2 regions of the Mycobacterium stomatepiae genome follow, and region 1 is predicted to be linked to the other one. Evidence: riboswitches for the same ligand, from Rfam matches in the RefSeq annotation. Region 1 holds a riboswitch; the other holds the start of a gene.

Region 1 (3,409 bases):
TGCCCACCTTGTCGGTGGTCGCCATGTCGTCCTCACCGTAGGCCGGCGCCATGTGCACGATCCCGGTGCCGTCCTCGGTGGTGACGAAGTCACCCGGCAACACCTGGAACGCATTGGCTCGCCCCGGTTCTGGGTCCATGAAGTACGGGAACGGCGGCAGGTAGCGGGTCCCCAACAGGTCCGTGCCCGCATAGCTGCCGAGCACCTCGGGCGCCTGGCCATCCTGGAGGCCGAGTTCTTTTGCGTAGGCGCCCAGCCGCGCCTCGGCGAGCACGAAGCGCCGATCTCCGACCTCGACCTCGACCTCGACCTCGACGTAGGTCACGTCCGGGTTGACGGCAACGGCCAGGTTGGACGGCAGGGTCCACGGCGTCGTCGTCCACACCAGCAGATAGGCGCCGTCCAGCTCGCCCCCGACGACCTTGAAGCCGACCGTCAAGGCCGGGTCCTGCCGACTCTGATAGACGTCGTCGTCCATCCGCAATTCGTGGTTGGACAACGGGGTTTCGTCGCGCCAGCAGTACGGCAACACCCGGTAGCCTTCGTAGGCCAGGCCCTTGTCCCACAGCCGTTTGAACGCCCAGATCACCGACTCCATGTAGGGCAGGTCCAACGTCTTGTAGTCATTGTCGAAATCGACCCAGCGGGCCTGGCGGGTGACATAGGCCTGCCACTCGTCGGTGTAGCGCAGCACCGATTCTCGGCAGGCCTCGTTGAACGCCGCGATGCCCATGTCGTCGATCTGGGACTTGTCGGTGATGCCGAGTTGGCGTTCGACTTCGAGCTCGGCGGGCAGCCCGTGGGTGTCCCAGCCGAATCGGCGGTCCACCTTGTACCCGCGCATCGTGCGATACCGCGGGACAATATCTTTCACGTAGCCGGTGAGCAGGTGCCCGTAGTGCGGCAGCCCATTGGCGAAGGGTGGCCCGTCGTAGAACACGTACTCTTCGGCGCCGTCGCGGTGCGCGATGCTGGCCCGGAAGGTGTCGTCACGAGTCCAGTAGTCGAGGACCTCGAGTTCCAGCGCCGGGAAGTCGGGGGCTCCCCCGGCCAGCTTCGGATAAGCCCTGGCGTCAACGTTTTCGGTCACGGTGCGCGTCGCCTCCTGCGTGCCTACGGTCAGGCCGGGGACGAGGTCGCGCAACCTGCGCGAGCACCGCGGTACCACCCCGCTTGCCGCGCTTACGCGTGGCCGCTCGATTCGGGCTATGACGGGCCTAACCGTTCGGGTCTACTGGGCCGTGCGGGCTGTTCTTCCGAAGGCTCCCCGGTGATTGCCGGATCGACGCCGCTCGACTCTACCGCGAGACTGCAACTGCCTGCCCAAACACCGAGTGAGAACCCCGGCAGATGCAGTTTCGCGGTAGGCCAACCTCATGCCCGAACTTCGAGCACACCAACGCGCCACAGCGCGGCGTAGACGTGCCGGACCGGGATGCTCAGCAGCCGGGCCGCGCCGTCCACCAGCGGGTCGCCGGCGCCGAAGTGCCGGGCCTGGACCTGACGGGTCACCTTCTTGGCAGCGGGCGCCTGCGCCGGGGTGGTGTCGCGCACGACGCGCAGGTTGCGGACGGGCGCTACGGCAACTACTTCGTCGAAGAGTACTGCGGTCATGATCGTCTCCTAACGGAATTGCAAACGGGTGCTGACTGGACTGATGTGTCCCGACCCATCACGGTTCCGATCCGAGAACGCTTGAGCGGTAAGTTGATTCGTTAGCTCAAGGCGACGGACCGAGGGTCGGATCGGGACGGAACGTGTCCGGGATATCCATCCGGACTGCCACTGGAACTCATGCGTCCCTCACCTCCTCTACGGCCACGGCGCGTGCGGCTACCCGCGCCTGTTTGCGCGCACAGAGCTCAGAATCCGGCGACCGCCGGAAATCCGCACCCCGCTCGTCAGAGCTTTGGCACCGCACGACCTGTCCGGAACTCCGGAAGCCACTTTGGCTCAACCCTTAAGCCGGGAGGAGCTGTCCTGACCCGGGGCGTCTTTCGACGTTCGGGGTCAGTGGCCTGTGTTCGTGCAGCCGCCTCACCTAACGAGGTGCTTCGATAATACTCCACGACTGCCCCAACCCGGTCAATGCCATCTGGCCCGTGCTGCCAAAGTTCTGGGCGTCCTCACAGCTTTTTGTCAGGTCGTGCGCCGCTGAGCTGCACCAATACGGAGCCTGAGTGGCGCGGCTCACCCGCGGCCCCGTGGCTCAGTCGTCGGTCAAGCTCTCCAGCCGTCCGATGGTTTCGGCGAACTCCTCGATCATGTCGAGCATCACCGAACGGGTCGGCCGGACCTTGTCGAGCGAACCGACCACCTGGCCGACGAAATAGGTTGCCAGTTCGCGCGCTTTGGCCCCAGGATGGGCGGCCGCCTGGTTGATGCGCACCTGCGGTTCGGTGACCAGGGTGGTTTGCAGCGGCATGCCGAGCGGGGCCGGGTTTTCCGGCCGCTCCCATTCCTCGGTCCAGGCCGTCCGAAGCATCCGCGCGGGCTTGCCCGTCATCGACCGCGATCGCACGGTGTCCGACGAACTGGCGGCCAGGAACTTCTCCTTGACCACCGGGTCGGTCTCGGCCTCCTCGGTGGTCAGCCAGACCGAGCCGCACCACACGCCCTCGGCGCCCAGGGCCAGGGCGGCCGCGATCTGGCGGCCGCGGGCGATCCCACCCGCCGCCAGCACCGGGACCGGCGCGACGGCATCGACGACTTCGGGAACCAGCACCATGGTCGCCACCTCGCCGGTGTGGCCGCCCGCTTCGGTGCCTTGCGCGACGATCAGGTCGACGCCGGCCGCGGCGTGCCGGCGTGCGTGCGCGGTGGTGCCGGCCAGTGCGGCGACCAGCACGTCGTGGCCGTGTGCGCGTTCGACGAGGTCGGCCGGCGGCGGGCCGAGCGCGCTGGCGATCAGCCGAATGTCATGTGCGAAGGCCACTTCCAAGAGTGGCTCGTAACCCTTTGGCGAGATGTTGAGGCCGCCGCCGGACGCGCGCGGCGGTTCGGCAGGCGCCGTGATGCCGTAGCGGCCCAGCAGCTCTTCGACGAACGCGCGGTGCTCCTCGGGAAGTAACTCCCTGACTTGCTTCGCCTCGATTCCGCCTTGCTCGGCGCCGACGTATTTGGGCGGCAGGAGCAAGTCGACCCCGTAAGGCTTGCCGCCGGTCTGCTCCTCGATCCAGGTCAGCTCGCTCTGTAGCCGTTGCGGGCTGTGTGCGACCGCACCCAGGACGCCGAAACCGCCCGCGTTGGTGACCGCGGCGACGACGTCGCGACAGTGGCTGAACGCGCATATCGGGAACTCCACACCGAGCAGCTCGGCGACTCTGGTTCGCATTCCTCGACGCTAGGAGTTATTGCCGGGCATGGCAATCAACTCGCGGGTGAGCGCCCGTCGGGCGGCCAGCCGCCC
Region 2 (3,409 bases), 2.0 Mb from region 1:
CGCTGAAACACTGGCGTCTGCAATGCATCTGGCCTATGCCGTTGGCGACAATCGGTGGCACGCGGAGATTTGGGAGGAGGCGACCGAACAGTTGCGATTCACCGAGGACCCCGCCAACCCGGGAGTCGCTCGTTTCGAGGATGCCTCTGTGCACGCCAAAGGGATGCTGGCCTTCGGCGGGATGGGTCATTCCGGTGCTTTCAATGACATGCTGACTAAGCCGCGTCCCGTGCAGTGGGCGACCGGGCCTCGGCTTGTCGACGTCCCTCATCCGGAAGTCCTTGTGGCGAAGGCTGTATCGGATGGCCACGGGCTCGATGTGGTCGTTCATCCCGGCCGAAATAGTCAGCGTGTCGGGCTGCGTGTTGATCGACTGCGGCCCGGAGGGTGCTACCAGGTCCACGGGGCGTTAGGCGGTCCGATTATGGCTGACGATCTGGGATGTGCGCAATTCACCGTCGATTTGGCCGGCCGCACCGTGATCGCCGTCCGCCCGACCGGATAAAGGACGTCGGGCACAGAGATCGCGGCGGTGTCATTCCGCAAACGGCGCAAGCTTCATAAGTAGTGGCAAGTCGGCGTACCGCGACACCCATTGCGCCCTTCCGTCCGGCATTGCTGCTGCGGCGCCGGCCCAACGGGCAGGCGCGATACGCCTAAGGCCTACGTCGTATTCCGTCCAGGATGCACACTCGCCACATCGGGGTCGAGAAGCCGACCACCCTTCGCTTCTGAATCGGTAGTGATTATCCGCGCTGTGCATATCAATTCGGCAGCGTCCGGTTAATGAGGAGACCGGCCAGTGCGGCGCAAACGAGGAGCAGCACCCCCAGCCGAAACCAACTCGTGCTGTTGTCTCCTCGGATGGTCTCGTAGCCGATCTGCCGCTGAATGCTGGCGTAGACGGTCTTGAGTTCGGCAGTGTTGTCGACATGGAATGCGTGTCCGCCCGATAATTCGGCGACGCGTTTGAGGGCGTCGTCTTCGACTGGCACCGACACGTGCGCACCGTCCAACTCGATTGTTCCGTCGGAGGTTCCAAAAGCGATGGTGGAGATCGGCACACCTTGATCGCGGGCGGCGCGCGCGGCGGTGAATTCGCCTCGGGGATTATCAGGGTCGGGCGGGTGGTTCTCCCGGCCGGTCGACTCCAGCACGATCCGTGCCGGTGGTGCCCCAGAACCTCCGCCGAGCACGGCGCCCACAGTGGCGATCGATTGCAGTGCGGCGAAGATAGCGTCGCCGACAGCGGTGCGATAAGAGACTTGCAGCTTGTCGATCGCAGTCGTGGTGGCCCGGTGGTCGGTTGTCGGGGATACCAACACCGCTGGACTACCCGAGAAGGCGATCAGCCCCAGATTGATTCCGGGAGAGAGCTGTTCGGTGAATTGTTTACCGACTTGCTGGGCGACGGCCAGCCTGCTCGGTGCCATGTCGGTGGCGGTCATCGCCGGCGACACCTGGATCAATAACATGACGACCGCGCTTGCGCGGAATCTGCACCGCATGGGTCGGGCCGGCCAACCCCACCGTCGACGCCAACAGGGCAACCACGAGCAGGATCGCCGGCAGGTGTCGCCATCGCCGCGAGCGCGTGGGCGCCACGCGCTCCAGTATGTCCATATTGGCAAATCGCATCAGTCGACGTCGTCGGCTGATTAGGGCCAGGACGTACAGGCCGATCAACCCGACGACGACGAACACAAACGAGAACCACCATTTGTGCTCGAAACCTGACATCGTCAATGGGCCGAGCATAGGCACCGTCATCTCCGGGAATCCGTTCGGCGCCAGTAACTGTCGGCTTCAAGCGACAACGCTGTTTGCTGCGCGGCGCTATGCATCAGTGGATCCTTTCCGCGGGCGTGGTCGTCGGGTCAGTGGTCGGCTGCCTGGACGATCCAGGGTTGCCGAGGCGAGGGTGCGCCGGGGGCCCCAGAGAACCATCTGCGCCGTTTAGCACTCCAACGGAGCGCAACCGTAACAGGTTGATGGAGAACGGCGTTCAGGATCCGAACGACGAAATAGGCCCGCGGCGAAGTGGGGAGAGTACCGAATCCGCAGACGGCGGTTTATTACTCGTATCCAATGGTGGTTCCCCACCTCCTCGCAACCGGGACGCACGCGGGCGTCGCTTCACAGCACACGAGGCATTGCGCCCAGCCCGACCGGCTGAGCACGCACCCCTCTCGTCAGAGCTTCGGCACTGCACGTCGTATTCGCGACCGAAAAGCCCAGCCGCAGAAGCCACTTGGGCTCAACCCTTAAGCCGGGAAGAGCTGTCCTGACCCGGGGCGTCTTTCGACGTTCGGGGTCAGTGGCCTATATCCGTACAGACGCCTCACCTAGCGAGGTGCTACCGCAATTCTCAATGCTGGGCTCGCCCCGGTCAAGCCGACTGGCAGATCTCTACGCTTTCTTCACACCAACTCGATATCTGAGCTACGTTCTCGACGGCTTCACTAGACACCGACGAAATTGCACCCGCCGCCGAGGCCGGCTCAAACCCTCGCCGTTCTCGGCAGGGGACTGGACCTTCGAATGCCGCCAGGTGTGCGCTCGGCGAGGCCTGCGCTCAGAGCACGCCCGGGGGCCGGGCTGGACACCACCCCCCCCTTCGGGAATACGGGGGAACTGAACGGATTCCGATGTCGCGGCATGCAGCTTCGCAGCAGCGGCCACGGGTTGACCCGATGAGCTGATGTGTGCCAGGCTTGTTCACGCAGCACCTCGATAGGTGAGGCGTCCGCACGGATACAGGCCACTGACCCCGAACGTCGAAAGACGCCCCGGGTCAGGACAGCTCTTCCCGGCTTAAGGGTTGAGCCCAAGTGGCTTCAGCGAGTCTGATACGCCGTGCAGTGCCAAAGCTCTGACGAGAGGGGTGCGGAGACCATCTCTGAGATGTGTGCTCTCTCACCTGTGCTAGTAGGTACGACCCTGCGGGCGTGGTGAATGCCGCGTGGCTAGAAGGAGGTGAGGGCCCAAATGGGAAGTGACAGTGGTCCGTATCCCAGTCCTCGGATAGGCCCATCCGGCCACCTCACGTACCGCTGAGTGGGGGGTGCAGCCGGATCCGTCTGTGCTGCAAAGGAGTTCCCTCATGACCAACGTATTGACGCTGCCCACCACGCTGCGCTACCTGGCCGGCCAAACCCCACTAACGGTTGTACCGGCTGCCTGCCCGCGGACCGACTTACAGACCGAACTATCCATCGCCGCAACCCGATTCGAATTCGCGGTCGGTGTAGGTGCGATGCTGGGCGGCCTGGTCGGCCTGGGTGTGGGCGCAGCCGGTGGCTGCGTCGTCGGCGCCGCATCGGCAAGTGCCATCGGCGCCGTCGTCGGTGGCGCAACGCTGGGTATCCCGGTGGGCATCTACAGCCTGGTCCAACTCAACAACGTCGTC

The links. A riboswitch is a leader RNA that binds a small molecule or an ion and turns the genes downstream of it on or off. The one in region 1 is predicted to bind magnesium.
Region 2: another riboswitch for magnesium. It lies ahead of G6N54_RS25600 (VWA domain-containing protein); the one in region 1 lies ahead of G6N54_RS05565 (Rv1535 family protein).

The regions. Positions count from the first base shown of each region.
Region 1 covers NZ_AP022587.1:1,163,632-1,167,040, forward strand. The annotation lists gene ileS (isoleucine--tRNA ligase) at 1-1,090, opposite strand, end outside; gene G6N54_RS05565 (Rv1535 family protein) at 1,375-1,614, opposite strand; M-box (ykoK) riboswitch at 1,887-2,056, opposite strand; gene G6N54_RS05570 (NAD(P)H-dependent flavin oxidoreductase) at 2,210-3,334, opposite strand; gene G6N54_RS05575 (carboxymuconolactone decarboxylase family protein) at 3,370-3,409, opposite strand, start outside.
Region 2 covers NZ_AP022587.1:5,375,379-5,378,787, forward strand. The annotation lists gene G6N54_RS25595 (linalool dehydratase/isomerase domain-containing protein) at 1-505, shown strand, start outside; partial or broken gene G6N54_RS25600 (VWA domain-containing protein) at 765-1,770, opposite strand; M-box (ykoK) riboswitch at 2,178-2,360, opposite strand; M-box (ykoK) riboswitch at 2,723-2,891, shown strand; gene G6N54_RS25605 (hypothetical protein) at 3,104-3,409, shown strand, end outside.